DNA from 3 places in the Rhizobium sp. SG570 genome. Region 1 is predicted to be linked to each of the others. Evidence: predicted binding sites of a transcription regulator. Region 1 holds the regulator's gene; each other region holds the start of a gene.
The links. Region 1 encodes LexA, which represses DNA repair genes until DNA is damaged. Its sites were predicted from a motif close to TGTTCNNNNTGTGTTCNG; they were not measured.
Positions count from the first base shown of each region.

Region 2: the regulator LexA is predicted to act here: its motif matches at 7,458-7,475, upstream of FHT28_RS18620 (PA0069 family radical SAM protein).
Region 3: the regulator LexA is predicted to act here: its motif matches at 7,403-7,420, upstream of recA (recombinase RecA).

Region 1 covers NZ_JAAZQI010000002.1:586,185-596,849, reverse strand. The annotation lists gene FHT28_RS06730 (pyruvate dehydrogenase complex dihydrolipoamide acetyltransferase) at 1-709, opposite strand, end outside; gene FHT28_RS06725 (pyruvate dehydrogenase complex E1 component subunit beta) at 725-2,101, opposite strand; gene pdhA (pyruvate dehydrogenase (acetyl-transferring) E1 component subunit alpha) at 2,119-3,162, opposite strand; gene FHT28_RS06715 (septum formation initiator family protein) at 3,320-3,631, opposite strand; gene eno (phosphopyruvate hydratase) at 3,862-5,136, opposite strand; gene kdsA (3-deoxy-8-phosphooctulonate synthase) at 5,286-6,125, opposite strand; gene FHT28_RS06700 (VOC family protein) at 6,122-7,009, opposite strand; gene lexA (transcriptional repressor LexA) at 7,434-8,156, shown strand; gene FHT28_RS06690 (ComEC/Rec2 family competence protein) at 8,137-10,596, opposite strand.
Region 2 covers NZ_JAAZQI010000009.1:17,524-28,188, forward strand. The annotation lists gene FHT28_RS18575 (potassium transporter Kup) at 1-248, shown strand, start outside; gene FHT28_RS18580 (cell wall hydrolase) at 419-1,600, shown strand; gene FHT28_RS18585 (AtpZ/AtpI family protein) at 1,908-2,252, shown strand; gene FHT28_RS18590 (F0F1 ATP synthase subunit A) at 2,332-3,084, shown strand; gene FHT28_RS18595 (F0F1 ATP synthase subunit C) at 3,151-3,378, shown strand; gene FHT28_RS18600 (F0F1 ATP synthase subunit B) at 3,457-4,050, shown strand; gene FHT28_RS18605 (F0F1 ATP synthase subunit B) at 4,054-4,545, shown strand; gene FHT28_RS18610 (phosphotransferase) at 4,675-5,439, shown strand; gene FHT28_RS18615 (ribonuclease HII) at 5,461-6,120, opposite strand; gene FHT28_RS18620 (PA0069 family radical SAM protein) at 6,231-7,388, opposite strand; gene FHT28_RS18625 (glycosyl transferase) at 7,595-8,113, shown strand; gene FHT28_RS18630 (hypothetical protein) at 8,290-8,604, shown strand; gene moaB (molybdenum cofactor biosynthesis protein B) at 8,636-9,190, opposite strand; gene FHT28_RS18640 (4-(cytidine 5'-diphospho)-2-C-methyl-D-erythritol kinase) at 9,190-10,098, opposite strand; gene FHT28_RS18645 (tetratricopeptide repeat protein) at 10,107-10,665, opposite strand, start outside.
Region 3 covers NZ_JAAZQI010000012.1:118,766-129,430, reverse strand. The annotation lists gene FHT28_RS23160 (hypothetical protein) at 1-175, shown strand, start outside; gene FHT28_RS23155 (NADP-dependent isocitrate dehydrogenase) at 431-1,645, shown strand; gene FHT28_RS23150 (glutathione S-transferase family protein) at 1,764-2,390, shown strand; gene FHT28_RS23145 (AraC family transcriptional regulator) at 2,437-3,288, opposite strand; gene alaS (alanine--tRNA ligase) at 3,426-6,086, opposite strand; gene recA (recombinase RecA) at 6,259-7,344, opposite strand; gene FHT28_RS23130 (carbohydrate kinase family protein) at 7,584-8,528, shown strand; gene FHT28_RS23125 (pseudouridine-5'-phosphate glycosidase) at 8,575-9,501, shown strand; gene trpS (tryptophan--tRNA ligase) at 9,524-10,543, opposite strand.

The sequences.
Region 1 (10,665 bases):
ATTCCTGCAGGCGCTTGGCGATGGTCTTGCGCATGCCGTCATGCGGTACGAGCTCGTAGGAACCGGGCTCGAACAGCTTGAGGACGGTCTCTTCCGACATGCCCTTAGGTGCTGCGGCCGGAGCAGCAGCAGGCTGTGCGGCTGGCGCTGCCGATGGAGCAGCCTTGGCAGTACCGCCTGATATCGCGGCTTCGATATCCTTCTTGACCACGCGGCCATGCGGGCCGGAGCCGGCAACTGCCGTCACATCGACGCCGGCTTCCTTGGCAAGGCGACGTGCGAGCGGCGAAGCGAAGGTGCGATGACCATCCGTTGCTGCCGGGGCCGGAGCGGATGCAGCGGGAGCCGCGACGCTTGCCGCAGCAGGTACTGTAGCCGGCGCAGCCGCAGGAGCTGCTTCCGCCTTGGGGGCCGCGGCAGGAGCCGGAGCGGTACCAGCACCAGAGGCGGCAGCGGCAACGTCCTCGCCATCGCCGGCGAGCACAGCGATCAAGGCATTGACCTTCACGCCTTCGGTGCCGGCGGGAACGACGATCTTGGCGACTGTGCCTTCATCGACGGCTTCGACTTCCATCGTTGCCTTGTCGGTCTCGATCTCGGCGATGACGTCACCGGACTTGATCTTATCGCCTTCCTTGACCAGCCACTTGGCGAGGTTGCCCTCTTCCATGGTCGGCGAGAGGGCAGGCATGGTGATGTTGATAGGCATCGATGAGCCCTCCCCTTATTTGTAGCAAACGGCTTTCACCGCATCGACCACTTCACCGACATTCGGCAACGCCAGCTTTTCGAGGTTGGCGGCGTAAGGCATGGGCACGTCCTTGCCGGCAATCGTCAGGATCGGCGCATCGAGATAGTCGAAAGCCTGCTGCATGACGCGGGTGGCGATTTCCGTGCCGACGGAGGACTGCGGATAGCCTTCCTCGACCGTGACAAGGCGGCCGGTCTTCTTGACGGATTCGATAACCGTCGGAAGATCCATCGGACGGATGGTGCGCAGGTCGATGAGCTCGACATCGATGCCCTGGGCTTCCAGCTCGGCCACGGCCTTGGTGGCATAGGTCATGCCAATACCGAAGGATACGACCGTGACGTCCTTGCCGGGACGATGGATGCGGGCCTTGCCGATCGGTACAACGAAATCATCAAGCTTCGGCACGTCGAAGTGCTGGCCGTAGAGAATTTCGTTCTCGAGGAAGATGACCGGGTTCGGATCGCGGATCGCCGCCTTGAGCAGGCCTTTGGCGTCGGCTGCCGTATAGGGCATGACGACCTTGAGTCCCGGTATGTGGCTGTACCAGGAGGCATAGTCCTGGCTGTGCTGAGCGCCGACGCGAGCTGCCGCGCCGTTCGGGCCGCGGAAGACGATCGGTGCGCCCATCTGGCCGCCGGACATATAGAGCGTCTTGGCGGCGGAGTTGATGATCTGGTCGATCGCCTGCATGGCGAAGTTGAAGGTCATGAACTCGACGATCGGGCGAAGGCCGGCCATGGCGGCACCGACGCCGATACCGGCGAAGCCATGTTCGGTGATCGGAGTGTCGACAACGCGGCGGGGACCGAACTCCTGCAGCAGGCCCTGCGTGACCTTGTAGGCGCCCTGATATTCGGCGACTTCCTCACCCATGACGAAAACGTCCGGATTGGCGCGCATTTCCTCGGCCATCGCGTCGCGCAGCGCTTCACGCACCGTCATCGACACCATTTCCGTGCCGGCCGGGATTTCCGGATCGGCGGGAGCGGCTTTGGGCTGAGCCGGAACAGGTGCCGGCGCGGGAGCGGCCGCTGCAGGCGTTTCGACCTTGGCAGGCTCGGCAGCGGGTGCTGCCTTGACGGCGGAAATATCGGAAGCGGATTCGCCGTCCTGCAGCAGGATGGCGATCTTGGCGTTGACCTTGACGCCTTCGGTGCCGGCGTCGACCAGCAGCTTGCCGATCGTGCCTTCGTCGACGGCTTCCACTTCCATGGTCGCCTTGTCGGTTTCGATTTCGGCAATGACGTCACCGGAAACGACCTTGTCGCCTTCCTTCTTGAGCCATTTCGAAAGGGTGCCCTCTTCCATCGTCGGAGAAAGGGCGGGCATAAGGATATCGATGGGCATGAATGTCCCTCCCCGATCTAGAGCAGAATGTCGGTGTAGAGCTCGGAGGCATCCGGCTCAGGATCGTTCTGGGCGAAATCGGCACTGTCGGCGACGATATCGCGAACATCCTTGTCGATACCCTTGAGATCGTCTTCCGTTGCCCAGCCCTTTTCGAGAAGGCGAACACGAACCTGTTCGATCGGATCATGTTCGGAGCGCATCTTCTGCACTTCGTCCTTGGAACGATACTTGGCCGGGTCCGACATGGAGTGACCACGATAACGATAGGTCAGCATTTCCAAGATGATCGGGCCCTTGCCGGAACGGCAGTGCTCGACAGCCTCGTCAGCCGCAGCCTTGACGGCGCGAACGTCCATGCCATCGACCTGGATGCCCGGGATGCCGAAGGACGCACCACGCTTCGAGAAATCGGCCTGCGCGGTGGCGCGCGCCGTCGACGTACCCATGGCGTAACGGTTGTTCTCGATCACGAAAATCACAGGCAGCTTCCAAAGCTGCGCCATGTTGAAGCTTTCGTAGACCTGGCCCTGGTTGGCGGCGCCATCGCCGAAATAGGCGACGCTGACATTGTCATTGCCACGATACCAGTTGGCAAAGCCGAGACCGGTGCCGAGCGAGACCTGCGCGCCGACAATGCCGTGGCCGCCGTAGAAATTCTTTTCCTTGGAGAACATGTGCATGGAGCCGCCCTTCCCTCGGGAATAGCCGCCCTGGCGCCCGGTAAGCTCGGCCATGACGCCGCGTGCTTCCATGCCGGTTGCCAGCATGTGCCCGTGGTCGCGATAACCGGTAATGACCTGGTCGCCGTCCTTCAAAGCCATCTGCATGCCGACGACGACAGCTTCCTGACCAATGTAAAGGTGACAGAAGCCGCCGATGAAGCCCATGCCGTAAAGCTGGCCGGCCTTCTCTTCAAAACGGCGGATCAGGAGCATCTCACGATAAGCCTTGAGCTCAGCATCACGGTCGAAATCCGCGATTGGACCGCCATTGGTGTCCTTGGCGGGTTTGGATACTGTCTTGCGGCTGGAAACGGACGCGGTTTTTCGCGGCGCCATTCAACCCTCCCTGTGTGAGTAGCCTCGTTTTATGGTGAGGCGTAACATAGGCAAGATTGTTCGCCACAGCAATGCTATAATTGCATGGCTCATATTATTCGTAAGTTATTGTTATAACTACAAAAAGAATGATTAACCGAAATCCGGTTAATTATGGCTATTTGTTGAAAATGACGATCTCGTTCGCCTTGGAATAGGTCAGCTGATAGCGCGCGTATTGGTCGAGCATATCCTTGTCCAGAGAGCCGTCGCTGAGCAGAGCGACCTCTTTTTCGAGGTGCTCGCGCTTCGCGACCAGATCGGCAAGTTCCTTGCTGCGGTCGAGCCGACGCCGCTCGAAAACCTCGGTCGCCTTCAGGCCGTAGTCGCCGTGCACACAGTGATAGCCGAAGTAGCTAACAAAAGCGACAGTTACGGCGGGAAGGACGAAACGGCCGAACCTTCTCTTCTTATGATATTTTGTCCACATACTCGCTCGAAACGCCCTGCCGTAGGCAATCTCAAACCTCAGACGATGCGACGGAAGCATTGCGGCTGCGGATAAGATCACGTCAAATCAAACACCTAGAGCAACTTTAGCCGTGAGAGATTAACCGTCCGTTGACTCTACCGCGCGCCCAACAAAAAACCGCGCCCGAGGGCGCGGTTCAAGATCAGCGAATATGAACAGCAAAATCCGACGGATCCTGCGGGTCAAGCTCAGCCACGAAGAATGGAGCGGCCGGCATACTTCGCCTGCGGGCCGAGACCTTCTTCGATGCGGATGAGCTGGTTGTACTTGGCAAGACGATCGGAGCGCGACAGCGAGCCGGTCTTGATCTGACCGCAGTTGGTGGCAACCGCAAGATCGGCGATGGTCGAGTCCTCGGTTTCACCGGAGCGGTGCGACATGACGGCCGTGTAGTTGGCCTTGTGCGCAGTTTCGACAGCGTCGAGCGTTTCCGTCAGCGTGCCGATCTGGTTGACCTTGACGAGGATCGAGTTGGCGACGCCCATGCGGATGCCATCGCGCAGACGAGCGGAGTTGGTGACGAACAGGTCGTCGCCGACGAGCTGCGTCTTCTTGCCGATCAGGTCGGTGAGCGTCTTCCAGCCTTCCCAGTCGTCCTCGGCCATGCCGTCTTCGATCGAAACGATCGGGTAGTTGGCGGCGAGTTCAGCGAGATATTCGGCCATGGCGCCGGATTCCAGCGTGCGGCCTTCGCCTTCGAGCACGTACTTGCCGTCCTTGAAGAACTCGGTCGAAGCGCAATCAAGGCCAAGAGCGATTTCTTCGCCCGGCTTGTAGCCGGCTTTTTCGATCGACTTCATGATGAAGTCGAGAGCGGCAGGGGCGCTGGAGAGGCCAGGCGCAAAGCCACCTTCGTCACCGACGTTCGTGTTGTGGCCCTGGGAAGCCAGTTCCTTCTTGAGGACGTGGAATACTTCCGAGCCCATGCGCACGGCATCGCGGAAAGTGTCTGCGCCGAGCGGCAGGATCATGAATTCCTGGAAATCGATCGGATTGTCGGCATGGGCGCCGCCGTTGATGATGTTCATCATCGGAACCGGGAGCAGGCGAGCGTGAGCGCCGCCGACATAGCGATAGAGCGGCAGGTTTGCACTCTGGGCAGCGGCCTTGGCGGCGGCGAGCGATACGCCGAGGATGGCATTGGCGCCGATGCGGGACTTGTTCGGCGTGCCGTCAAGCTCGATCATGATGTCGTCGATCTGGATCTGATTTTCAGCGTCCATGCCGCCGATCGCGTCGAATATCTCGGTATTGACGGCTTCGACAGCCTTCTCCACGCCCTTGCCATGATAGCGCTTGCCGCCGTCGCGAAGCTCGACGGCTTCATGCGCGCCAGTCGACGCACCCGACGGAACCGCCGCGCGGCCCATGCTGCCATCTTCGAGGTAGACATCGACTTCGACAGTCGGATTGCCACGGCTGTCGAGAATCTCGCGGGCGATAATGTCGGTGATTGCGGTCATGATAGCTTCCTGCTCGCTGGTTTATAAATCGATTGAAATGGTCTTAATCGAAGACGCGGAAATTACAATGCCGCTCCGCACCCCGATTTCGCACTCCTTCAGGCCCCGTAACGCAAATACATGTCAGCCTGTTGAATGCCTGATATTTCTCAAGCCTTGGCGATGGCGTCGAAGGCAAGCAGCTTCTCAAGAAGCCGCGGCATATCCTTCAGATAGACCATGTTCGGGCCGTCCGACGGCGCATTGTCCGGATCTTCATGCGTCTCGACGAAAACGCCGGCGACGCCAACGGCGACGGCGGCGCGCGCCAGCGTCTCGACGAATCGGCGATCGCCGCCCGTCGAACCGCCCTGCCCGCCGGGCTGCTGCACGGAATGGGTCGCATCGAAAATCACCGGCGCGCCCATCGCCGCCATGATCGGCAGCGAGCGCATGTCGGAGACCAGCGTATTGTAGCCGAAGGAGGCGCCGCGCTCGCACAGAAGAATGTTCGGGTTACCGCTGTCGTTCAGCTTGGCAAGCACGTTCTTCATGTCCCAGGGAGCCAGAAACTGTCCCTTCTTGACGTTGACGACGCGGCCGGTCTTGGCGGCGGCAACCAGCAGGTCTGTCTGGCGCGACAGGAAGGCCGGGATCTGCAGGATATCGACCGTCTTGGCGACGACAGCACACTGCTCTTCCGTGTGAATGTCGGTCAAGACCGGAAAACCGTATTCCTTTTTCAGATCGGCAAAGACTTCCATGGATTTTTCAAGGCCGATGCCGCGCTTGCCGGAGAGCGAAGTCCGGTTCGCCTTGTCATAGGAGGATTTGTAGACAAGGCCGATGCCAAGCTTGCCGCAGAGTTCCTTCAGGACGCCAGCAACCATAAAAGCATGCTCGCGGCTTTCCATCTGACACGGACCAGCAATAAGCGACAGCTTGGCGGTGTTGGAAAACAGAACCTTGGAGGCTCCCTCGCCGACGATCACTTCAGAATTCGTGCTCATGCTATCTCCTCGAAGGCGAACAGGGCGCCCGGTCCGGGGGCCAGCCTTGTCAATATACGATTGTTCTTACGCGTGTAGGTGACGCCGTTAGCAGCGAAATGCGACGATGTCACGGAAAGATCGCGTGTTTTGAAAAGGATTGCGCGCGCCTGCAAGCCGGGATCGTCCGAGTGAACAGGCAAATCGTAAAACGCTTCCATGCCTGCCGGCGTCAGGAGCTCGATATCGGCATTGGCCGCCCTGATCGTCAGACCGAAAGAATGTTCCGATATCCAGGGTTCACCGACGATCGCTTCGAAGAAAGTGCGGAACGCGGCCGGGGTGGGTGTCGATATCGCCACCCGCGCAATGCCGGTGACGCCGTTTTCATGGCGCTCCAGCACGCTGCGATCGGCGGGCAGCGGATTGATGCGCTGGCAGCAGAAGGCCAGAAAATCCGGCGCACGCAGATCGGCGGCGAAAGCGAGACGAAAACCGGCGACGGTCTCGGTTCCATCCGGCATTTTCATGGGACGCGAGAAATCCAGCATGCGTCCCGCCGAGATGGCGCTTACCCGAAAGCGCTCGTCATCGGCGACAGCATCCTCCGAGCCGAACACCACGGCTGAAAAGCCGTCTTCACCGAGCCGGAAGCGATAGGCCTGATCGCGCGCAACGAAGACATTCCCCGCGCCGACGCTCTCCTCACATTGCTCAGGGGATGCCACTGCCAGCGGTTCAAGATAGGTCTTGTCCGCAAAGAAGACACAGGCATTCTCGGTGCCGAACGGATGCCGGGCGTCGGGCGCGACGGTGAAACCGAGCTTGCCGAGCCGCTCGCGCGCCAAAGCGAGATTGACGGTCGGCAATACGAGATGATCCAGCGGATGCGGCGACAAAGTCATGATGTCTCCTATTTTCCTGCGCCCGCAGGTTTGCGCCCATCCATCCTCCAATTCAAGATGAAAGCAAGACGATAGAGGCGCAAGACGACCGCATGTCCTGTCGAAGACGCTAGATCATGCGGCTGATTCTTTGATCGGTACCGGAATCGCATGTCGTGAAAATGGCTTTCATCCATGCGTCAGCTACTCAAGGTAGGCTGCATGCGCCCAATGAAGGGCTAAACAGCATTTCCTTATGTTTTCCGATATGTTAGCGCGGATATAACCATATGAGACTTTTATCGGGTCCACCCAGTGATGTCGAATATTTAACTGTCCGTGCAAAGCTTTACCGAAATTTAAGTACTTGCGGAACACATATGGAACATATAGTGTCCGTTCTGGATTTGTTTCACGCTTTTCTCGATTCTGGGGTTCCAAGACGATGTTGACGCGCAAGCAGCAGGAACTGCTTCTCTTCATTCACGAACGGATGAAGGAGTCCGGCGTGCCACCATCTTTCGACGAGATGAAGGACGCGCTGGATCTTGCATCCAAATCCGGTATTCACCGTCTGATCACGGCTTTGGAGGAACGAGGGTTCATCCGCCGGCTACCGAACAGGGCCAGAGCGCTTGAGGTCATCAAGCTGCCGGATGCCTATAATCCAAGCCTGCAGCCGCGCCGCGGCTTTTCGCCGAGCGTCATCGAAGGCAGCCTCGGCAAACCTCAGCCAGTTGCGCCGCCTGCTCCGCCAAAAGTTGCGAACGACGACCAGAACAGTTCTGTTTCGGTACCGGTCATGGGCCGCATCGCCGCTGGCGTTCCGATCTCGGCCATCCAGAATAATACCCACGACATAACCGTCCCTGCCGACATGCTCGGCTCGGGCGAGCACTATGCGCTGGAAGTAAGAGGCGATTCGATGATCGATGCCGGCATTTTTGACGGCGATACGGTCATCATTCGCAATGCAACGACTGCCAATCCGGGCGATATCGTCGTCGCGCTCGTCGACGACGAGGAAGCGACGTTGAAGCGCTTCCGCCGCAAGGGGGCCTCCATCGCGCTCGAGGCAGCCAATCCCGCTTATGAAACCCGCATCTTCGGGCCGGATCGCGTCAAGGTGCAAGGCAAGCTCGTTGGCCTCATTCGCCGTTATCACTGACCGGTGATGCTCGGACGATCGGCGCGCCGAATGTGCCTGTGCGCCAATTGTATGTTCTGTGCCGAGCCCATGGGCGCTGTGGATTTTCGAACGCAGTTACCACATTTGGCTTGTCGGTGCTGAGGTCCATCTCAATGGACCCTGTCTGCCGCAATGTGGCGCCTGTGAAAAGCATGGCGCCGGAGCGGCAGCGATCCAGGCGCAGTCGTACGGGAGTGACGACGATATTGGCCGTATCGCAGGCCGGCGACAGGTAAGCTGCGTCCTCGATGGTGACCAGCATCGCGCCATTTTCAAGCATCGCGACGCACCATGCGCCCTTTTGGCAAGCAAAACTGCCCTGCATGGCCTGGTCGAGTGCTTCATCCATTGCCTTGCGAACTGCGCCCTGCTCTTCGACGCTCAATCGCCGGCGATGATCCGTCTTGCTTATCTGGGGAAGGCGGCTGTCAACAGGAAGGATAGTCGGAGGTTGATGCTCGCTCGCAACCAGCGCTCTCTGCCACTGTTCGAAAATGAAAGCCTGCGGTCTTTCGCGATTTGTTGCCAGTATGTCGTCCTGTCGCAAGGCAACCAGAACACCATCCTCGGAAATCATGAGATCCGGTTTGGGCACGCCAGAGCCGAATGCTGCCACGCCGAGGGAAGAAAGCAGCAACAGCAGGCCAACATGGCGCACGCTCGTTCGCAACATCGTCATGAGCAGAAAGCCTGCGATGAATGTCGGCATAAGCCAGGCGGGCTGGCGGCCGAAGGTAATATCGCCGCCCCATCCCGCCACCGTTTTGGCGATAGCGATGACCAACTCCAGTCCCTCGCCGGTGATTTGCCAAAAGGGCCCGTCGAGACCAAATGGCATAAGCAACATGGCCGCCATGCCAAACGGCATGACGACGACGGAGACGATCGGCATCGCAGCGAGATTGGCTGCAAGGCCGTATGTCGCCAACCGGTGAAAATGCTCGATCGAGAAGATCGCCGTCGACGCGCCGCCAATGAAGGAGGTCGACAATATGCCGCCGAAGAAGCGCGTAACGAACAGCAGCGGGCTCAGGAGCCTGGAGCGCGAAAGAATATTTTCCCGATGCTGGCGCCGTTTCCAAAGCGTGTAGCCGGATACCAGCGCCAGCGTCGCGGCGTAGGACATCTGAAAGCTCGGTCCGAGCACCTGCGACGGCGACAGGCTGAGAATGACGATTGCCGAGAGCGCGACGTTGCGCAGACTGATCGACGGCCGGTCGAAGAGCACGGCAACCAGCATGATCGCCATCATGATGAAGGCGCGTTCGGCCGACACGCCAAAGCCGGAAATGAGATAGTAAGCCGTCAGGGTTACCAGCGCGCCGAAGGCGGCTATCTTCTTGGTCGGCCACGCCTGCGCCATGCCGGGAAACAGGCTGAACAGATAGCGCAGGCCGATATAGAAGATGCCGGCCGAAAGCGCCATGTTGAGGCCGGAAATGGCAATGATATGCGTGAGCCCGGCCATTCGCAGCGCTTCGGTCGTTTCGTCCGAAAGCGCGCGTCTCTCATCGGTGACAAGCGAGGCCGCGAAAGCGCCGGTGTCGCCGGGCAAGGTCCTTCTAATCCTGTCGCCTATGCTGTTGCGCAGGCCGGCAAGCCAGATATCCGCCTTGTCCGACACCGAATCCGCAGCGACATCACTGGCCGGTGACAGTAGGGTCGGCTTTCCAAAGGCAAAGCCGTTTGCACCGATGCCGTTGAAATAGGAACTGAACGCGAAATCGTTGAGATCAGGCAGAGCAGGTCCGGCCGGAGGCGTCAGTCGCGCCTTGCCCTGGATGCGGTCGCCGAGGTTGAACGGTTCTGCCTGTTTGCGCACGAAAATGGTGACGCGCTCCGGCGGTCTGCGAATGGCCGGCTTTTCTGTCTTGTCAACTTTGACGACGTATCGCCAACCTCCGTTATCGTAGGACTCTCGCCTTTCGATCCGACCTGTGACGGTCGTGGTCACAGCCGAGTCAAGCATGACGGTCGATGCCCGCCAGCTTTCCCATTGCGCCAGAGCCATGCCCAGACAAACCAGCATGCCGGCGAAGAGGACATGCCGAAGCACGCGGCCCGCTTCGCGCCTGAAAAGAAAGCTGCCAGCCAGGACCAGGAGCGCAGCAAGGACCGTCTGCGGCGGCGGATCGATATCGGCCTTGAACCAGAAGATCGCGCCGAGGCCCATATAGATCGGCGCAAACAGGATGGCACGACCATGCGCGGCCTCCTCTTCGATCAGGCGCCAAACAAAGGATCTGATGCGACTGACAGCCAGGTAGAAACGCGCGACCGGCGGCGCCTGATCCTGCGTCCGCTCCCGCTGCTCCGCTTTGGCACGAGAAACAAAGGGCGTGGCGGCATGGTGAGGCTCTGCAGGCCCAGGAAGATTCCTGCCATCCTCCTGCTGCTCCGGTGCCTCTAAATTAGGCATTCACTGCCTGCCCCACGCAAAACTACAGCTATGACGCGATTTTTGCCGTCACCATTCGGTGAATTCAAC
Region 2 (10,665 bases), on a different contig from region 1:
GCTTCATGGAATCGCAGAACGTCTCGCAGGCGCTCGCGACCCTGCGCAAGACCGGCCTGAAGTTCGACATCATGTCGACCTCTTTCTATCTGGGCCGTCGCAAGCTGGTCCCCGATGCCAAATCGGGCATGCCGCATTGGCAGGACCGGCTCTATATCGCGCTTGCCAATGCCGCGACGGATCCGTCGGACTACTTCCGCCTGCCGGCCAACCGCGTGGTCGAACTCGGATCGCACGTCATCATCTGAGGCAGATGCTATCGCTGTTTTGTCAAAGGCCCGGTGGATATCCGCCGGGCCTTTTTTCTTTCAGGCTTTCGCTCGCCCATTGATGAATGCGCCTTTGCGCGAATTAACCATCCATCAAGGTTAATGGGAGATTATTCCGGCTCTTAGTTCCGAGTGCCGTTTGGAGTCCGGTGTTGTCTCGTTCGCCTCATATCAGCCGAAAATTGCGGATTCTTCCAAAAAATTGGATATCTCCAGCCGTCTTCGGGCTTTGCGCCTGGCTGATCTTTCCATCGACGGCTGCCTACGCCGATCTCGCCGGCCTGCTTTCGGGCATCGACAGGGAAGGCAGCAACTGGCGCATGGTGATGACCAACTCGCCGGCCGGCTCCACCCACCAGGCAGAACTGGCTTTCGGCGATGCAAAGACGGCGGCTGCCGTTGGCGATGGCGGTCTCGTGATGCCCGATGGCCGCCGCGTAGCCTTCCTTTCCGAGCAGAAGGGCAGCGATCCCCGGCCGGATGAAGAGCGCATCAATCGTCGGGACAAGAAGGGCCGGATAGTTTCCGTCGCGCCGATGTTGCCGCCGAAGGATTTTTCTGCCGGCTCTGTGCTGCAGCGGCAAAGCATGCTGTTTCGGCAGGAATCGGACACCGGCGAGCGGACCGCGTTCCTGAAGCCGAAACTCGGCGGCAAGGAGATCCAGATCGCCACCGCCTTCTACAAGAAGCGGCCGCCGCAGCCGGACGATGGTGTGCCGACTTATCTGGCGGGCCTGGTCACCAATCAGAACGCCGATGTTCTGGCCGCCGCCTATGCGTCGCCGGCGCCGGACTATGCTCGGACTTCGCCCTTCGATTCCATCCTTGCCAAGGATCAGGACGGCGAGGGTCGTTTTGTGCCGCAGATAGGGCCGAAGGATCATCCCTGGGCTGCCAATGTCCTGCCGCCTTCGGTATTCTCCTCCGATGAGCAGCAATGCCTCGCCACCGGCATCTATTTCGAGGCGCGTGGGGAATCGGTAAAAGGGCAGGCTGCCGTCGCCCAGGTCATTCTCAATCGCGTTCGCAATCCGGCCTACCCCAAGACCATCTGCGGCGTCGTCTACCAGAACGACGACTGGCACAATGCCTGCCAGTTCTCCTTTGCCTGCGACAGCGTCAAGGACCGGGTCAACTCGCCGGAGCATTGGCGCATCGCCCGTCAGGTTGCCATGGCCGTCACCGCCGGCAAGATCTGGCTTCCGGAAGTCGGCTCGGCCACCCACTACCATGCTGTTTATGTCAGGCCGAAATGGGCGGCATACATGGTGAAGGTCGGCCGCATCGGCATGCACATCTTCTATCGCACCTATGGCGGCGGATGGAGCTGACGTGATCGTGCCGATGAATTGAGGCGCCCTGAAGCCTCATGGCTGGCAAAAAAGCCACATGAGACTGCGGGCTGAAGAGGATTCTTCGGCTCAGTTTCCGCCCGGCAAGGCTTCTTTAGCGTAAACTCATGATTTAATTGGGCTAATTAATGGCTGGACAGATGGTGTCTACGCCTTGACTATGCTTTTTCCTAAAACTATGTTGCGCGCGACTTCAAAACGGGCCGAAAGGTGGCGAAACCTGCCGTTCGTTTACGCGTTGACCGGGGAAATGGGATACGCGCAACGAAAATGGGAGGATGCCACCATGACGGATGATCGCGACGAAGGTCTGGAAAAGCGGCGTGCGGAGCTGGGAGCCGAACTGGCAAGCAAGCGCGCTGCGGTGAGAGAGGATGAATCGGGGGAGGTTCGCGCCGAGGTAAGCCGCAAGGGCTACGCTCAGGCGATGAAGCTTTCCAGTGAGTTCATTGCTGCCATCATCGTGGGCGCTGTTCTGGGCTATGTCTTCGACCGTTTTGTCGGTACGGCGCCGTGGGGCATGATTATCTTGCTGCTTCTCGGATTTTGTGCCGGCGTGCTGAATGTGCTGCGCTCCGCGGGAAAGGTGGCGACACCGGTACTCGAAGAGCGCGGGCCTGACAAGAAATGAGCGGAAACAACGCCGGGGGCGCTGTTTTCAAATGAGAGGCATCCGTTCGGCAGAGCGGAAAAATGAAAGAGAACAAGCGGTGGCAAACGGACCTACCCATCAGTTCCTGATCTTCAAGATTATCCCGATCGATATCGGTGGAATTGATTTTTCGTTCACCAACGCTTCCTTGTTCATGGTCGCCTCCGCAGTGCTCTCTGCCGGATTCCTGTACTATGCCAGCGCACCGCGCGGCGTCATTCCGACGCGGGCTCAGTCCGTGGCGGAAATGGCCTATGAGTTCATCGCCTCGATGTTGAAGGAAGGGGCGGGGACGAAGGGAATGAAGTTCTTCCCGCTGGTCTTCTCGCTCTTCATGTTCGTGCTGACGGCCAATCTGCTCGGCATGGTTCCTTATTTCTACACCATCACCAGCCAGATCATCGTTACCTTCGCTCTGGCGCTTCTGGTCATCCTGACGGTCATTATCTACGGTTTCCTCAAGCACGGTTTCGGTTTCCTCAAGCTCTTCGTGCCGCAGGGCGTCCCGGGTATTCTTCTGCCGCTGGTGGTGATCATCGAGATCATCTCGTTCCTGTCCCGGCCGATTTCGCTCTCCGTTCGTCTTTTCGCCAACATGCTCGCCGGCCATATCACGCTCAAGGTTTTCGCAGGCTTCGTCGCCTCGCTCGGAGCCCTTGGCGCGCTTGGCATCGGTGGAGCAATTCTTCCCCTCATCATGACCGTCGCCCTCACCGGTCTCGAATTCCTCGTTGCCTTCCTCCAGGCTTACGTCTTTGCGGTACTGACTTGCATGTACCTCAACGACGCAATCCACCCGGGTGGCCACTAAGGATAAAGACATTGGCGTCTAAGGGCGTCAGTCATTCACCGCACAACCATTTCAAAGGAGTTCAACATGGACGCGGAAGCAGCAAAGTTCATCGGCGCAGGTTTGGCTTGCTTTGGTATGGCCGGCACGGCTCTCGGCCTCGGCAATATCTTCGGCAGCTACCTGTCCGGCGCACTGCGCAATCCGTCTGCCGCTGACAGCCAGTTCGGCCGTCTGGTATTCGGCTTCGCCGTTACGGAAGCTCTGGGCATCTTCTCGCTGCTCATCGCTCTCCTCCTGCTCTTCGCCGTCTGATATCAGCGGCGTCATAGATCACGGTTCGCGGGCAGCGAGCCGTGATTCTTTGTATTTGCAGACCACCTGGAGGTGAGCATGTTTGTGACCCCGGCATACGCTGACGAAGCACCGCCGGCCGCCGGCGAGGTGCACACGGAAACGGGTGCGCCCGAGCAGGGCCATCACGCCGGCGTATTCCCGCCGTTCGACCATACGACCTACGCCTCACAGCTGCTTTGGCTGGTGATCACCTTCGTTATCTTCTACGTGGCCATGCAGAAGATCGTCATTCCGCGCGTTGGCAAGATCCTGGAGAGCCGGCATGACCGTATCGCCCAGGATATCGAGGAAGCCTCGCGCCTGAAGGCTGAAGCCGACGCTGCCGTCGCGACCTACGAAAGCGAATTGGCAGCTGCGCGCGCCAAGGCAAATTCGATCGGCGCCACCGCCCGCGATACCGCCAAGGCAAAGGCCGAGGAAGATCGCAAGGCGATCGAGGCAAGCCTTTCCGAAAAGCTCAAGGCCGCTGAGGCTCGCATCGGCGAGATCAAGCAAAAGGCTTTCGGCGATGTCGGAGCGATCGCGGAAGAGACGGCTGCTGCCGTCGTCGAGCAGCTGGTCGGCAACGTCGCCGGCAAGGCTGATGTCGCTTCGGCTGTTGCCGCAGCATCCGCCAAGCGGGAGGGTTGATCCATGACGTTTGCTCTTGATGAAACTTTCTTCGCTTTTGTCGCGCTTCTCATCTTCCTCGGCCTGATCGTCTATCTGAAGGTTCCGGGCATGATGGCGAAGTCGCTGGACGACCGTGCCGATCAGATCCGCAACGAACTGGCAGAAGCAAAGCGCCTGCGCGAAGAGGCTCAGCATCTGCTGGCCGAATACCAGCGCAAGCGCAAGGAAGCTGAAGCAGATGCGGCGAACATCGTCGCGGCTGCCGAGCGTGAAGCCCAAATGCTGACGTCGGAAGCCCGCAAGAAGACGGAGGAATTCGTCGCCAACCGCACGGCGCTGTCCGAGCAGAAGATCAAGCAGGCGGAAGCCGATGCGATGAAGGCGGTTCGTTCCGCTGCCGTTGACCTCGCGATTGCGGCTGCGGAATCTGTGCTTGCGCAGAAGACCGGTGGAAGCGTTCAATCGGGCCTCTTCAACGACGCAGTCAACGAAGTGAAGACCCGGCTGAACTAAGCCCGAGAGATCGAAATTCAAAAGAGCCCTGCTTCGGCGGGGCTTTTTTTGTTTCGGCCTCCCGTCTTCTCGGTGTTTGACTAAGGGCCCTTTCCGCATCTAGATCATTTGGGCGCGCAGGGAGGGTCGATGCAGATATTGGACGGCGAGGAACCGTTTCGTCAGGGCGATCACATCCTGCGGCCGGTTCGCCCATGGACATCAAGCGTTCATGCTTTGCTCGCCGCCTTGCGGCGACATGGTTTTGCCGCAGCTCCGCTGCCGGCTGGATTTGATGCGGTCTGGGAGAAAGTGACCTATCTGCCCGGCACCACCGGCGATCTCGACGACAACGTCGAAATGCGCTCCGAACTGGCCTTGCGGTCGGCGGCGTCTCTGCTTCGTCATTATCACGATTGTTCAGCGCTGTTTCTGCGCGACCTTGCAACGGAATGCATATGGCAATTGCCGGCCCGAACGCCGCGCGAAGTCATCTGTCATGGGGATTTCGCACCCTATAATGTCGTGCTGAAAAACGGCGAGGTGACTGGCATCATCGACTTCGAGACGGCTCATCCCGCCCCTCGGTGCTGGGATCTGGCCTATGCCGTCTATCGCTGGGCGCCGCTGTCCTCAGGCATCGGGGTGGGAAGCCTGGATGGGCTGGACAACCAGATCCGGCGCGCCCGCATCTTTGCCGATGCCTATGGAATGTCGGCTGCAGAACGCCGCTCTCTGCCCGATGCCATCGTCGAGCGGCTGGAGGCGCTGCTGAGCTTCATGGAGCAGGAGGCGGCGCGCGGCGTCGAAAAATACCGGCGGGACCTCAAGGAGGGACATGATCAGGGCTACCGCCTGGACATTGCCTATATGACGAGATGGTCGGCGGAAATTACGGCAGGAATGACCGAGTAACAGATAGCAGCGATATGATCTTCAGACGGCTTCCTTCTTCAGGGGCCGAAAGCTCATGCGGTGCAGGGAGCACGGGCCATGCAGCTCGATGCCGGCGCGATGCTGGGCAGTGCCATAGCCGGCATGGGCCGCGAAGCCATAGGCGGGAAAGTCGTCGCCTGCTCGCGCCATCATCCGGTCGCGCGTCACCTTCGCGACGATCGAGGCGGCTGCGATCGAGAAAGAGCGCGCATCGCCCTTGACCACAGCCTTGCCAGGGCATGCAAGGCCCGCGGGCACATCGAGGCCGTCGGTCAACACATAGCTTGCCGGCACCGCCAGGCTGCAAATGGCACGGCGCATCGCGTCGAGGCTTGCCTTGCGGATATCCGTCGTGTCGATACGGGCTGCACTCGATGAGGCAATGGAAACGGTTGCCGTCGCGAGGATTTCGACAAACAGCGCTTCGCGTCTGGCGGCGGTGAGCTGCTTGGAATCGTTCAGCCCCTGCGGAATGCGTTCGGGATCGAGAATGACTGCCGCTGCGACGACAGGCCCTGCGAGGGGCCCACGGCCTGCCTCGTCGGCACCGGCGACCGGCCAGTGTCCGGCGCGGCGGGCGATCAGTTCCAGCTCGAAGGTCGGGATGATTGGCGCTTCGTCGAAAAGCATGGGAGAATCGGGTGATGTGCTGCGTGGCATGCGGCAAAGCTCGCACACCACCCGATCTCCTGCAAGCCCCCGGTGGATCAGGGCGGCGAACCTGGGGGGCTCTCTTCCAGCGGGCACAGGGAAAAACCCGCGAGGAAAGGTCAGAGCAGCGACAGCTGGACGCCGCTGCCGTCAGGCGGCACGAACAGGTCGTCGCGCAGCGCGATATTGCGGCGTGTGAGATCGAGCCGTCGCGTTGCCATTTCGAAGCGACGGCTGATCTGCCAGGCATAGGGTCCGGCACCCTTCATGCGTTTGCCAAAATCGGCATCGTAATCCTTGCCGCCGCGCATCGAGCGGACCAGCGACATGACGTGGCGGTATCGATCCGGATAGTGCTGCAGCAGCCAGTCGCGAAACAGCGGGCTCACTTCCAGAGGCAGCCGCAGGATCACATAGCTTGCCTCCAGCGCGCCGGCAGCCTTGCCGGCATCGAGGATGCGCTCGATCTCATGGTCGTTGAGGGCGGGAATGATCGGCGCCACCATGATCGAGGTGCGGATGCCGGCCTCGCTCAGGGCCTGGATCGCCTCCAGTCGCCGCGGCGGCGTCGCGGCGCGCGGTTCCATGGTGCGCGCCAGCTTCCGATCGAGCGTCGTCACCGACAGGCCCACCCGCACCAGGTTCTTGGCGGCCATGTCCTTGAGGATATCGATATCGCGCATGACCAGCGCTGATTTGGTGACGATAGCGACCGGATGGTTCGCCCTGTTCAGCACTTCGAGGATCTGGCGCATGATCCGCCATTCCTTCTCGATCGGCTGATAAGGATCGGTGTTGGTGCCGATGGCGATGACGCGCGGCTTGTAGCCGGGCTTTGCCAGTTCCCGCTCCAGAAGCTTCGCCGCATCCGGCTTGGCAAACAGCTTCGCTTCGAAATCCAGCCCCGGCGACAGGCCCATATAGGCATGCGTCGGCCGCGCGAAGCAGTAGATGCAGCCATGCTCGCAGCCGCGATAGGGATTGACGGAACGATCGAAGGGAATATCGGGCGATTCGTTGCGCGTGATCGCGGTGCGCGGCTTCTCCACCTGCACCTCGGTCTTGAAGGGCGGAAGCTCCTCCAGGGTCTGCCAGCCGTCATCGAAGGTCTCGCGCTGCCGAGCTTCGAACCGGCCGCTCGGGTTCAGCCCGGCGCCGCGTCCGCGCCGGCGCTCGACGTCGACCCTGAGGCCGGCGTCGGCGATCAAGGCGTTGGCAATGTCTGGCGTATTGGCAGGCGCGAATGCGGCCTGCCCTGCAAGGGACTGCTCGTTCATCGGTAGCTCCAGGGCGGTTCGTGGCGCCGCACGCCGCGTCTAAGGTGATTAAATTCCTATCCGACAAATGAGAACAATGCAAGAACAAAATACGAAATTGCACTCCGCCGCGACCTTTGAGGCTGTGTATAAGCCTTCCCGCTAAACCTTCGGGTTTGAGGGGTTATGCGCTGGCAATAAATTGTGCGCCGCTCTATAAATGGGCAATGTTGACGGTAATCATCGAATGTCAGGATCAGGAACCTGAGCTGGCGCAGACATTGGCGGCATTGGTGGCGGGCGCTATCGAGGGCCTGGTTTGCGATGTCGTCGTGCTCGATCACGGCTCGCGGGACGGCACCTCACGGGTGGCGGATGCCGCCGGCTGCCGGTTCTATTCGCAGTGGGATATAAAAGACATATTGCGCACGGCGCGCGGCGAATGGCTGCTGCTGGTCGAGCCCGGCGCGCGCCCGCAGGCCGGCTGGATCGACGAGATCGCCGAATATGTTTCGTTGAACAAGGTGCCTGCACGCTTTACCGCATCGCGCGGTTATCGCCGGCCTTTCCTGCAGCGCATCGGCCGCGGCACACCGCCCCTGGAGCTGGGATTACTGCTTTCCAAGCCACAGGCCATCGCCGTCGCCAGAACCGGCATGCGGCTGGCGGAATTCGCCAAAGGTCAGAAAAGCCGCAGGCTTTCAAGCGAACTCATTCCATCCTGGGTCGCGCGGGCGGCGCGATAGAGCTCTCATCGTCCCAGATTCCATTTGTAAACCTGGGAATAGCTGTCATAATTTTGTTGTGGCGGCACCTTTCGCGTATCGCGTTGGGCGGCCGACCACAAAGATGCCGGTATGCGGCGGAACTGGTCAGCGGAACTCTCCTTTTCCGCCGAGATTTCGGCGAAAGGAGGTGCGTTATGAAACGCACGATGCTCTACCGCCTTATTGCAACGGCCTTCGTTGCAAGTGCAATTCTCTATCCCGGCGTTGCCGCCTCCCAAGCGACACTGGCTTGCGCCAAGCGCGTTGATATCATCGCGTTCCTTGGCGACCATCTTTCCGAAAAGCTGTCGGCTGCCGGCAAGCTCGATCCCAACACCATCGTTGAAATCTACGCTGCCGAAAGCGGCAACTGGACGCTGATGATCAGCGACGTCTCCGGACGGAGCTGCATCATTCTCAGCGGTGATACTTGGGAATCAATTCCTGCCCTGCCGGGGCCAAAGGCATAGCGGGCTGCGAGGCCTTGCGGACACGCAGGATCTATTTGGAACCGCCGCCGCGCTTCAGATGCTCGTCGAGGCGGGGCATGATCTCCACGAAATTGCAAGGCATGTGCCGGTAGTCGAGCTGCGCCTTCAATATGCCGTCCCAGGCGTCCTTGCAGGCGCCGGGAGAGCCCGGCAGCACGAAGATGAAAGTGGCATTGGCGACGCCGCCGGTTGCCCGCGACTGTATCGTCGCCGTGCCGATCTTGTCGTAGGAAATGCGATGGAAGACCTCGGAAAAACCGTCCATCCGCTTTTCGAACAAGGGTTCCAGCGCCTCGGGCGTGACGTCGCGGCCGGTAAAGCCGGTGCCGCCGGTGGTGATCACGACGTCGACCGCATCATCAAGTGTCCAGGCTTCCACCTGGGCGCGAATGCGCTCCTTGTCATCGGGAACGATGGCGCGGCTGACAAGCCTGTGACCGGCTTCGGCAATGCGTGCGACCAGCGTATCGCCAGACTTGTCGTCGGCCAGCGTGCGCGTATCGGAGACGGTCAGCACGGCGATGCCGACGGGAATGAAGGATCTTTCGGTGCCTGGGCCTGCCATCATGCCTCTCCCGCAATCGTCTCGGTCGCCTGGAAATACCAGTCCGGCCTCTGTCTGTGAAGCAAGGCAGCCGCAGCCTCTGCCTGCTCGATGGTATCGAAGATGCCGAAGCATGTCGCCCCGGAGCCGGACATGCGAGTCACAACGGCATGCTGGCTTCCGATCAAACCGGCGAGCGTTGAAATCTCGCCGCAAATCATTCGCGCCGGCGGCTCGAGGTCGTTGCGCAGGCTTCTGATCGTCTCGATCCATTCGTCGCGCCCCTGCGGCATCCGCGACGGGAACAGGAGCGGCGGATTGTCCTTGCGGGAAAGCCGGCGGAATACCTCCGGTGTCGAGACGCCGACAAGGGGATTGCCGAGAACCATGGAAAAGGACGGAAAGTCCGGCAGGAGTTCGATCGCCTCGCCGATGCCGCGCGCCACCAACGGCCGGCTCGCGAGGCACATCGGCACATCCGCCCCGAGCTTCAGCGCAATTGCCTTTGTCGTTTCTTCCGGCAGTGCTGCGCCCCATAGCCGCGTCAGCCCGCGTAGCGTCGCGGCCGCATCCGCCGAGCCGCCACCGATGCCCGAGGCGATCGGCAGGTTCTTTTCGAGATGGATGTGAACGGGCGGCGCATCGATCTCGAAAAGAACCTGCCGCAGCAGATCTCGCGCCTTGAGAACGAGGTTGTTTCCCGCTTCTGCATCGGCGGAGAGAAGAGGGGCAAAGCGCCCGGAAAGGCTGAATTCGTCATGCTCGCTGGTGCGAAAGGCAAGGCGGTCGCCGTGGCGGGCAAAGCTCACCAGCATATCGAGCAGATGATAGCCGTCGGCGCGGCGGCCCATCACATGCAGCGCAAGATTGATCTTTGCGGGCGCTTCCTCCGTGAGGTCGAAATCGCCCGCTGCCAAGATCGCGTTCATGAAAAGTCTTAGGACTTCTTATCGACCGGAGCAGGCGCGTTCGAATCGGGAGCGGGCGCCGGTGCCGGATCGGGCTGCTTGGTCTTGTCGACCGTCTTCGGATCGGTGTCGAGCGCAGGCAAGCCCTTGTCGACCTTCTCCTTGATCTTCGGAATATCGGCTTCTTCCGGCTTCGAGGCCAACGCCCGATTCCACTGGTAGACGGCTTCGAGCTTGCGGTTTACGCGCCAATAGGCATCGCCCAGATGATCGTTGATGGTGGGATCGCCGGCCTTGAGCTGTGCGGCGCGCTCCAGCTCGTTCACTGCATCGTCGAAGCGGTTGAGGCGGAAATAGGCCCAGCCGAGCGAATCGACGATATAGCCGTCATCCGGCTTGAGGTCGACGGCCTTCCGGATCATGTCCAGACCCTGGTCGAGGTTCATGTTCATGTCGACCCAGGAATAGCCGAGATAGTTCAGCACCTGCGGCTGATCCGGGTTGAGTTCCAGAGCCTTCTTGAAGTTCGGCTCGGCATCGGCCCACTTCTTCAGCCGCTCATAGGCGATGCCGCGCTGGAAGAACACG
Region 3 (10,665 bases), on a different contig from region 1:
CGTGCTGCAGATATTTGTCTGCCTCGCAGTTGCATTGCTCGGCGCCTGGACGTTGTTCCGGCCCAAAAGCTTTCAGGCCTTCGTGCATGAAAATTTTGGAATTTTTCCAAGCGTCAAGCCCGGCATTCAACCAATAGCTATCCTCACAAGGCTCTCATCGGCTTTTTTGCTCTGATACGCCAACATGCTGGCGCAGGTCTTCGGTGCTGAAATTCTCTTTCTCGTTCATATCGTGCAGCACCTGGCTGGTTGACACTGACATCGAAAAGTCGATCGCTACCGGAAGGTGCCATGAAGCGGATGTGATGAGCAAAAACGCCGCCTTGGCGCCGCTTTGGCTTTGCGTTCGGAACTTGCGATGCTATAGCGCTCGAGACTTCATATCACTCACGGGGACATGCGCCCCCATCAGCTTAAACGAGGCAGAAGCATGAAGAAGATCAAGGTCGCTAACCCCGTTGCCGATCTCGATGGCGACGAGATGACTCGCATCATCTGGCAGTTTATCAAAGACAAACTGATCTACCCCTACCTCGATATCGATATCGACTATTACGACCTCTCCGTCGAGAACCGCGATGCGACCAACGACCAGGTTACCGTCGATGCCGCCAACGCCATCAAGAAGCACGGCGTCGGCATCAAGTGCGCGACGATCACGCCGGATGAAGACCGCGTCAAGGAATTCAACCTCAAGCAAATGTGGAAGAGCCCGAACGGCACGATCCGCAACATCCTCGGCGGCGTCATCTTCCGCGAACCGATCATCTGCAAGAACGTACCGCGGCTGGTTCCGGGCTGGACCAAGCCGATCGTCGTCGGCCGTCACGCCTTCGGCGACCAGTATCGCGCCACCGACTTCAAATTCCCCGGCAAGGGCAAGCTGACCATCAAGTTCGTCGGCGAAGACGGCACGGTCATTGAACGGGACGTCTTCGACGCCCCGGGCGCCGGCGTTGCCATGGCCATGTACAACCTCGACGAATCGATCCGCGAATTCGCGCGTGCCTCGATGATGTACGGCCTGATGCGCAAGTGGCCGGTCTATCTATCGACCAAGAACACCATCCTCAAGGCCTATGACGGACGCTTCAAGGACATTTTCGAAGAAGTCTATCAAAGCGAATTCAAGGCGAAGTTCGACGAAGTCGGCATCACCTACGAGCACCGTCTGATCGACGACATGGTCGCCTCCGCCCTGAAGTGGTCCGGTGGCTACGTCTGGGCCTGCAAGAACTACGACGGCGACGTCCAGTCCGACACGGTTGCTCAGGGCTTCGGCTCGCTCGGCCTGATGACCTCTGTTCTCTTGACGCCGGATGGCAAGACGGTTGAAGCCGAAGCCGCCCACGGCACGGTCACCCGTCACTATCGCCAGCACCAGAAGGGCCAGGAAACCTCGACGAACTCGATCGCCTCGATCTTCGCCTGGACCCGTGGTCTCGCCCATCGCGCCAAGCTCGATGACAATGCCGAACTCGCCAAGTTCGCCGCAACGCTCGAAACCGTCTGCGTCGACACTGTCGAAGCCGGCTTCATGACCAAGGATCTGGCGCTGCTCATTGGACCGGATCAGCCGTGGCTCTCGACCACCGCCTTCCTCGACAAGATCGACGAGAACCTCCAGAAGGCCATGGCTGCCTAAGCCTCGGCAACATCAAAGCTTACGGAAACCCGGCCTCAGTGCCGGGTTTTCTTTTGTCACGCAACTTGCTGACCCGCCTGAGCGATGGCAAGAATGCGCCAAACCAAGGGAGAATCTTATGACCGAGGAACTCGTTTTCTACACCAATCCCATGTCACGCGGACGTATCGCCCGTTGGATGCTGGAGGAAATCGGCCAGCCCTATCGCACCGAATATCTCGATTTCGGCACGACGATGAAGGCGCCCGACTATCTCTCGATGAATCCCATGGGCAAGGTGCCGGCGATCAAGCACGGCGATACAGTCGTCACCGAGGGCGCGGCCATCTGCGCCTATCTGGCCGAGACCTTTCCGCAGGCGGGCCTGGCGCCGACGGCAGCCGAGCGCGGACGCTACTTCCGTTGGATGTTCTTTGCGGCTGGGCCGATGGAGATGGCCGTCACCAATCGTGCCCTTGGCTTCGAAATTCCACCCGAGCGCCTGCGCATGGCCGGCTGCGGCAGTCTGGATAATGTATTCGACACTCTGGAACAGGCAGTCAGCATTTCGCCGTACATTGCCGGCGACCGTTTCACGGCCGCGGACGTCTATGTCGGCTCCCATGTCGGCTGGGGTCTCAATTTTGGTACAATCGAAAAGCGACCGGCCTACATCGACTATTGGAACCGCGTTAGCGACCGCGATGCCTATCGCCGTGGCAACGAACTCGATAACGCGGCAATGCCGAAGCAAGCGAATGGCTGAAAGGCCAAGGCTCTACAGCCATTCCCTCGTGTGAAACATCATGCCGCTATTGCAGCGGCATGTAGATATCGGTCAACAACTCCGTCGGCTGCACGTCGCGCGGATTGTTGAGATATTCCTCGAACATGACGGCATCGCGCAGTTGCCGGCCGGAGGCCGGCAGCCATTCGGCATAGAGCCACTGATAGGCCCTATACATATCAGCATAGGGGCCCTTGTGCCGCAACACGGCATATTCGCCGCCATCGACGGCTCGCCGCTCCAGCGGAGTCTCGACGGCAATCTCCTCGCCGGCATTGACGCAGGCGTAGGAGTGCAGTTTCTCGGCCGCGACAACGTCCGGATCGTCGAGATAGACACCGATCATCCGCATATCGGGCCTGGCGAGGCCGCGCGCATAGAGCGTGCCGAACAGGGTTTCGAAAGCCTGGCCGATCTGCATGTAGGGACCCTTGTGGGAAACCCCGATCAGCGAGATCGGTGAGATGGTGCGAAGCGTAACGTCGAACATGAGCTTGATCCTTCCTTGGGTGCCGGGTTCGAAAATCGTGTGGCTTCCCTCATTCCGATATCGCGCCGGCGGCATGCCGTAGACGGATTTGAAGATGCGGTTGAACGATTGGAGGTTGGGATAGCCCGATCGCTTTGCAATGTCGCTGACCACAAGATCGGTGCGTACGAGATCGCCGGCGGCGCGGTGAAGCCGCAACCGTTTGACGGTAGCAGCCGCCGTCTCGCCATAGATCGCCCGATAAATCCTGTGCCAGTGATAGCTGGACATGCAGGCGATCTCGGCAAGTTTCTCCATATCGAGCTCTTCATCCAGATGCTCGTGGATATAGGCAGAGACCCGCCGCAGACGGGTCTCGTAAAGCGCCCATGCCGTTTCGCCGTTCATGTCCAACTCCTTGCAAATCGATCGGCCCCAAGGAACCATATCTCGATTTGACAAATCCTGCTGAGTCGGTTGCACAAACGAAAACGGCGGAGGTTAACTGCCTCCGCCGCGTCCGATATTGGAATGAAATCTGGCCCTTAGCCGGCGAGTGCCCCAGCAACCGCTTCGACCGCCTCATTCGCCTTGGCACCATCGGGGCCGCCGGCCTGAGCCATGTCGGGACGTCCGCCGCCGCCCTTGCCGCCGAGGGCAGCAGACGCGATGCGGACGAGATCGACCGCGCTGAAGCGGCCGGTCAAATCCTCGGTGACGGCAACGACGGCGCTGGCCTTGCCATCCTCGGAAACGCCGATCAGCGCAACGACGCCGGAGCCGAGGCTGGCCTTGCCCTCATCCGCCAGCCCCTTGAGATCCTTGGGGTCGACACCGGAAATGGCCTTGCCGAGGAATTTGACGCCACCGACATCGCGCACCGCATCGGCAGAACCGCCCTGGCCGCCGCCCATGGCGAGCTTGCGCTTGGCATCTGCCAATTCACGCTCCAGCTTGCGGCGCTCATCCAGCAAAGATTCGACGCGCGAAACGACATCGCCGGGCTGAACCTTCAGCGCCGAAGCGAGGCTCTTCACGCGTTCGTCCTGCTCGGCAAGATAATCACGCGCGGATTCGCCTGTCACGGCTTCGATACGGCGCACGCCGGCACCGACAGCGCTGTCGCCGAGAATGCGCACGAGCCCGATCTGCCCGGTGGCGGATACGTGCGTTCCGCCGCAAAGCTCGATGGAATAGGGCTTGCCGGCCTTGGCGCCGCGCACACCCTGCCCCATGGATACGACGCGAACTTCATCGCCGTATTTCTCGCCGAACAGCGCCATCGCGCCTTCCGCGATCGCATCGTCGACGCTCATGAGGCGGGTCGTAACGGGCGAATTCTGCAGAACGATCTCGTTGGCCATATCCTCGACGATCTTCAGCTCCTCGGCCGACATCGGCTTCGGATGCGAGACGTCGAAGCGCAGGCGCTCGGGCGCGACCAGCGAGCCCTTCTGGGCAACGTGGGTGCCGAGCACCTCGCGCAGGGCCTCATGCAGCAGATGGGTCGCGGAATGGTTGGCGCGCAGGCGCGAGCGCCGTGCGTGATCGACCGTCAGCACGACGGCATCGCCCACCTTGATCGCGCCTTCCGAAACCTCGGCGCTGTGAACGAAAAGGCCTTCGCCCTTCTTCTGGGTGTCGCCTACAACAAGCTTGCCGCTGTCGCCGGAGATCACACCGGTATCGCCCATCTGGCCGCCGGACTCGCCGTAGAACGGTGTCTGGTTGACGACGATCTGCACCTTGTCGCCGGCCGAAGCACTGTCGATAGCGGCGCCGTCCCGAACGATCGCCTGGATGACACCCTCGGCAGCCTCCGTGTCGTAGCCGAGGAACTCGGTCGCGCCGAACTTTTCCTTGAGCTCGAACCAGATGGTCTCTGTCGCCTTGTCGCCGGAGCCCGCCCAATGCGAACGCGCCTCGGCCTTCTGCCGCTCCATGGCGTCGGTGAAGCTGGAAATATCGACGCCGATGCCGCGGGCGCGCAGCGCGTCCTGAGTCAGGTCCAGCGGGAAGCCATAGGTATCATAGAGCTTGAATGCGGTTTCGCCGTCCAGGCTATCACCCTTGTGCAGGTCCGACGTGGCGTCCGACAGAAGCGACAGGCCGCGTTCCAGCGTCTTGCGGAAGCGGGTTTCCTCAAGCTTCAGCGTCTCGGAGGTCAGCGCTTCGGCGCGCACCAGCTCGGGATAGGCGCGGCCCATCTGCTGGATGAGCGTCGGCAGCAGCTTCCACATCAGCGGCTCCTTGGCGCCAAGCAGCTGGGCATGGCGCATGGCGCGACGCATGATGCGGCGGAGCACGTAGCCACGGCCCTCGTTCGACGGCAGCACGCCGTCGGCGACCAGGAATGCCGAGGAACGCAGATGGTCGGCGATGACACGATGGCTGGCGCGATGTTCGCCCTCAGCCTTCACGCCGGTCGCCTCTTCGGAGGCTTCGATCAGTGCGCGGAAGAGATCGATGTCATAATTGTCATGCTTGCCCTGCAGCACGGCGGCAACGCGCTCGAGACCCATGCCGGTGTCGATCGACGGGCGCGGCAGGTCGACCCGCTCCTGCTTGCTGATCTGCTCGAACTGCATGAAGACGAGATTCCAGATCTCGATGAAGCGATCACCGTCTTCTTCCGGCGAGCCGGGAGGGCCGCCCCAGATATGATCACCGTGGTCGTAGAAGATCTCCGAACAGGGGCCGCAGGGACCGGTATCGCCCATCGCCCAGAAATTGTCGCTGGTGGCGATACGGATGATCTTGTCGTCAGAGAGGCCGGCGATCTTCTTCCACAGATTATAGGCGTCGTCGTCAGTGTGATAGACCGTGACCAGCAGGCGCTTGGCGTCGAGGCCGAATTCCTTGGTGATCAGATTCCAGGCAAGCTCGATGGCGCGCTCCTTGAAATAGTCGCCAAAGGAGAAATTGCCGAGCATTTCGAAGAAGGTATGATGGCGGGCGGTATAGCCGACATTGTCGAGGTCGTTATGCTTGCCGCCGGCGCGCACGCATTTCTGCGCTGTCGACGCCGTCGTATAGGGCCGCTGCTCCAACCCGGTGAAAACGTTCTTGAACTGCACCATGCCGGCATTGGTGAACATCAATGTCGGATCGTTACGCGGCACCAGCGGGCTCGACGGCACGATCTCGTGGCCGTTTTTCTTAAAATAGTCGAGGAAGGTCGACCGGATTTCATTCACACCGCTCATATTGGGCCCTTCAGTACTGCCATCAGCAACTTGCGTCAAAGTCAGTGGCTTTTATCGTTCGCTCCCGGCCCTGTCCAGCCGCACGAACAAAACCGGCCGCACATCTCTTGGACAATGCGGCCGGTTTCGGATTTTGGTCTTATATCAGGCCCGGGATCGCTCCCGGAAACCGCTATTCCGCAGCGGCGTCGCCATCATCGGCATCAGGGCCGCCATTCTGCAGGAAGCGATCGGCGATCAAGCCGGCATTCTGGCGCAGTGACAACTCGATCTCGCGGGCGAGATCCGGATTGTCGCGCAGGAAGAGTTTCGCATTCTCGCGACCCTGGCCGAGGCGCTGGCTGTTATAGGAGAACCAGGCGCCGGACTTTTCGACGATGCCGGCCTTGACGCCGAGATCCACCAGTTCGCCGGTTTTGGAAACACCCTCGCCATACATGATGTCGAATTCCACCTGCTTGAAAGGCGGCGCCATCTTGTTCTTGACGACCTTGACGCGGGTCTGGTTGCCGACAACCTCTTCACGCTCCTTGACGGCGCCGATACGGCGGATGTCGAGGCGGACCGAGGCATAGAACTTCAGTGCGTTGCCGCCGGTCGTCGTTTCCGGCGAGCCGAACATGACACCGATCTTCATGCGGATCTGGTTGATGAAGATCACCATGCAATTGGACTTCGAGATCGAAGCGGTGAGCTTGCGCAGCGCCTGGCTCATCAAACGAGCCTGCAGGCCCGGCAGGCTGTCACCCATCTCGCCTTCGATTTCGGCGCGCGGCGTCAACGCCGCGACGGAGTCGATGACGAGAACGTCGATAGCGCCGGAGCGCACCAGCGTGTCGGTAATTTCAAGCGCCTGTTCGCCGGTGTCGGGCTGCGAGATCAGCAGGTTCTGCAGATCGACGCCGAGCTTGCGGGCATAGACCGGATCGAGCGCGTGTTCGGCGTCGACGAAGGCGCAGATGCCGCCCTTCTTCTGCGCTTCGGCGATCGTCTGCAGCGCCAGCGTCGTCTTACCGGAGCTTTCAGGCCCATAGATTTCGATGATACGCCCCTTCGGCAAACCGCCGATGCCCAGCGCAATATCGAGGCTCAGGGAGCCAGTGGAAACCGTTTCTATTTCGACCACGTTCTCGTTAGAGCCGAGCTTCATGATCGAGCCCTTGCCGAACGACCGCTCAATTTGAGAGAGTGCCGCTTCAAGTGCTTTGCTTTTATCCACCGATTTGTCCTCTACAAGCCGCAAAGAATTCTGAGACATTCGATCCACCTTTAGGTTATTGAAGCCGCTCTAGCAATGTCGCCGCCGATGAGAATTCTGTACTCTATTTGTTCTCCAATCACAAGAGCACAACAAGCAATTGAAAGAAAAAGGTAAAATGAATTCCGTTCTACTTTTGTTTTCTCCTTTCTTCCCAGGCACTTACGGGTCCGCGACGATCGGATCAGGCTTGTTGGCGGCCGGTCCGATTCGCCTTTTCGATTGCTGAGGAAAACCATATGGCGAAGAAGATTCTCGTTCTTGGCGGCGCTCATGTCGACCGCCGCGGTCGCATCTTCGGCGAGACGGCGCCGGGCGCCAGCAATCCGGGAGCATGGTTCGAGGAGCCCGGCGGCGGCGGCTTCAATGCAGCCCGCAATCTCGCCCGCCTAGGCTTCGACGTAAAGCTGATCTCGCCCCGCGGCGGCGACCCCTCCGGAGAGATGGTGGCCGAGGCCGCCAGCCACGCCGGCATCGACGACAAGCCTTTCGTGTTCCTCGACCGCAAGACACCGAGCTACACCGCGATCCTAGAACGCGACGGCAATCTGGTCATCGCGCTTGCGGACATGGAGCTCTACAAACTGTTCGTCCCCAGGCGCCTGGCGATTCGCGCCGTTCGCAATGCATTCGAGGCGACCGACCTCGTTCTTTGCGACGCCAATCTGCCGGCCGAGACGCTGAGTGCCATCACAGCAAGGGCGTCCTTCTGCGGCAAACCCGTCGCCGCCATCGCGATTTCGCCTGCGAAGGTGGTTCGGCTGAAGCCGTGCCTTGCCGGCATCGATCACCTGTTCCTCAACGAAGCCGAGGCCGCGGCGCTGACGGAGAGCCGTCCACAAGACCCGCGCGAATGGGTGAGCGAATTGCGCGCGCTCGGTCTGCGGAGCGGCGTGATCACCCGCGGCAAGCGCGAACTGATCGCGTTCTCGCGCGATGTCGTCATCAGCCTGCAGCCGCCCATCGTCGACAATGTCGCCGATGTCACCGGCGCGGGAGATTCGCTTGCCGCAGGAGTTCTGGCCGCCCTGCTCGCCGGCCACGACCTTGGCGAGGCCGTGCGTCACGGTGCTGCTGCGGCGGCAATCACCGTGCAGTCGCCCTTCGCCACCGCCGAAAATCTCACACCCGAGCTGCTAAAGACGATGTTGGCCCTTGTTCCAGAGGCCGCTATTCTGTCATGAAGCCTGCTCAAATCGCCTCTACCGTTTCAGTCAATTGGACACGACCATGACCAAGCCTATCTCGCCACTGCTTCCGATCTCCTATTCGAAGGAAGTCGCTGCGGCAAAGCTGCGCGGCGCGCCGCTCGTCGCGCTGGAATCGACCATCATCACCCACGGCATGCCCTACCCGGGCAATATCGAGATGGCCCGCAGCGTCGAGGCGATCATCCGGCAGGAAGGCGCAGTGCCGGCAACCATCGCCGTCATCCACGGCGTTTTGCATATCGGCCTTGAGCCGGAAGAGTTGCAGGCGCTCGCCAAGACCGAAGCCGCCATGAAGGTGTCGCGCGCCGATCTCGCCTTCGCGATCGCCGAGCGCCGCACCGGTGCGACCACGGTCGCCGCCACGATGATCGCCGCCGCCCGCGCCGGCATCAAGGTTTTCGCCACCGGCGGCATCGGCGGCGTGCATCGCGGCGCGGAGGAGAGCTTCGATATCTCGGCCGACCTCGAAGAACTTTCCCGTACCGGCGTCATCGTCGTCTGCGCCGGCGCCAAGGCGATCCTCGATATTCCGAAGACGCTGGAAGTGCTGGAAACCCGCGGCGTGCCCGTCGTAACCTATGACAGCGCGGAATTCCCGGCCTTCTGGTCGCGCTCCTCCGGCCTGCCGAGCCCGCTGACTCTGAACAGCCCCGCGGCAATCGCCAACTTCCAGACCACCCGCGAACAGCTCGGCATCGATGGCGGCATGTTGATCGCCAATCCGGTGCCGGAAGCCGACGAAATTCCGCGCGAGGAAATGGAAATCTACATCCAGCGCGCCCTCGACAGCGCCGAACGCGACGAAATCACCGGCAAGGCGGTCACCCCGTACCTGCTCGGCACCATCTTCGACATCACCGACGGTCGCAGCTTGAAGACCAACATCGCGCTTGTCGAAAACAATGCGCGGCTTGCCGCCGAAATCGCCGTCGCCCTGGCGGAATAACAAACGGAACCTCGCAGCCGCCCTAGGTCAATGTGAACAGACCAAGGGCGGCTCGCAATTCAGCGAGGGCCGCCTCCGTCCGCTCCCTTGCCTTCAGCGTGCCCTCCCGCAATATCCCCATTACATAGTCCGGTTCACTGGCAAACCGGGCGCGACGCTCGCGGATCGGCGCAAGCAGCGCCTGTAAAATGCCGTCCAGATGTCTCTTCAGGGTGACGTCGCCCAACCCACCCTGCCGATATCGCGCCTTCAGCTCGTCCACGAATTGCCGATCGTCGCAGAAGGCGTCCAGATAGGTAAAGACGACATTGCCCTCGATCCTTCCAGGATCGCTAACGCGTATGTGGTCGGGATCGGTATACATGCGCCGTACGGCATCGCGAATATGGTCCGGCGAAGCCGAGAGCGGGATGGCGTTGCCCTGTGACTTGCTCATCTTTGCCTTTCCGTCGACGCCCGGCAGGCGGCCGACGGTCGGCACCATGGCCTCTGCCTCGACAAGGATATCGCGGCCGACCTGCCGGTTGAGGCGGCGGACGATCTCGTTGGTCTGTTCTATCAGAGGCGCCTGATCCTCGCCGACGGGCACGACCGTTGCCTTGAAGGCGGTGATATCGGCCGCCTGGGCCACGGGATAGCAGAGGAAGCCGGCGGGTATATCGCGCTCGAAGCCGCGAAGCTGGATTTCCGTCTTGATCGTCGGGTTGCGCTCCAGGCGGCCGACCGTGACGAAATTCATATAGAGCAGCGTCAGTTCCGCCAGCGCAGGCAGCGCGGATTGCACGCAGATCGCCGTCTCTACGGGATCGATGCCGACGGCGAGATAATCGAGGGCGACTTCGAGAACGTTGCGACGGACCTTCTCCGGATCGTGGGCATTGTCGGTCAGCGACTGTGTATCCGCCAGCAGCAAGAACTGCCGATGGCTGCGCTGGAGCGCGACGCGGCTCTTCAGCGATCCGACATAATGGCCGAGATGGAGCGGCCCTGTGGTCCGGTCGCCCGTCAGGATGACGGGGCGGGTATCGATAGAGGAAGACATTTTTTGCTCCGCAAAAGGAGCCGCCGTAGTCGGGAAGGAAAACTGAAATGACGATGCCTACCGGATCACGGCGGCAAAGGTCGATTTCAAGACATGACGACTGCCGCTCCTAGAGGGAGCGC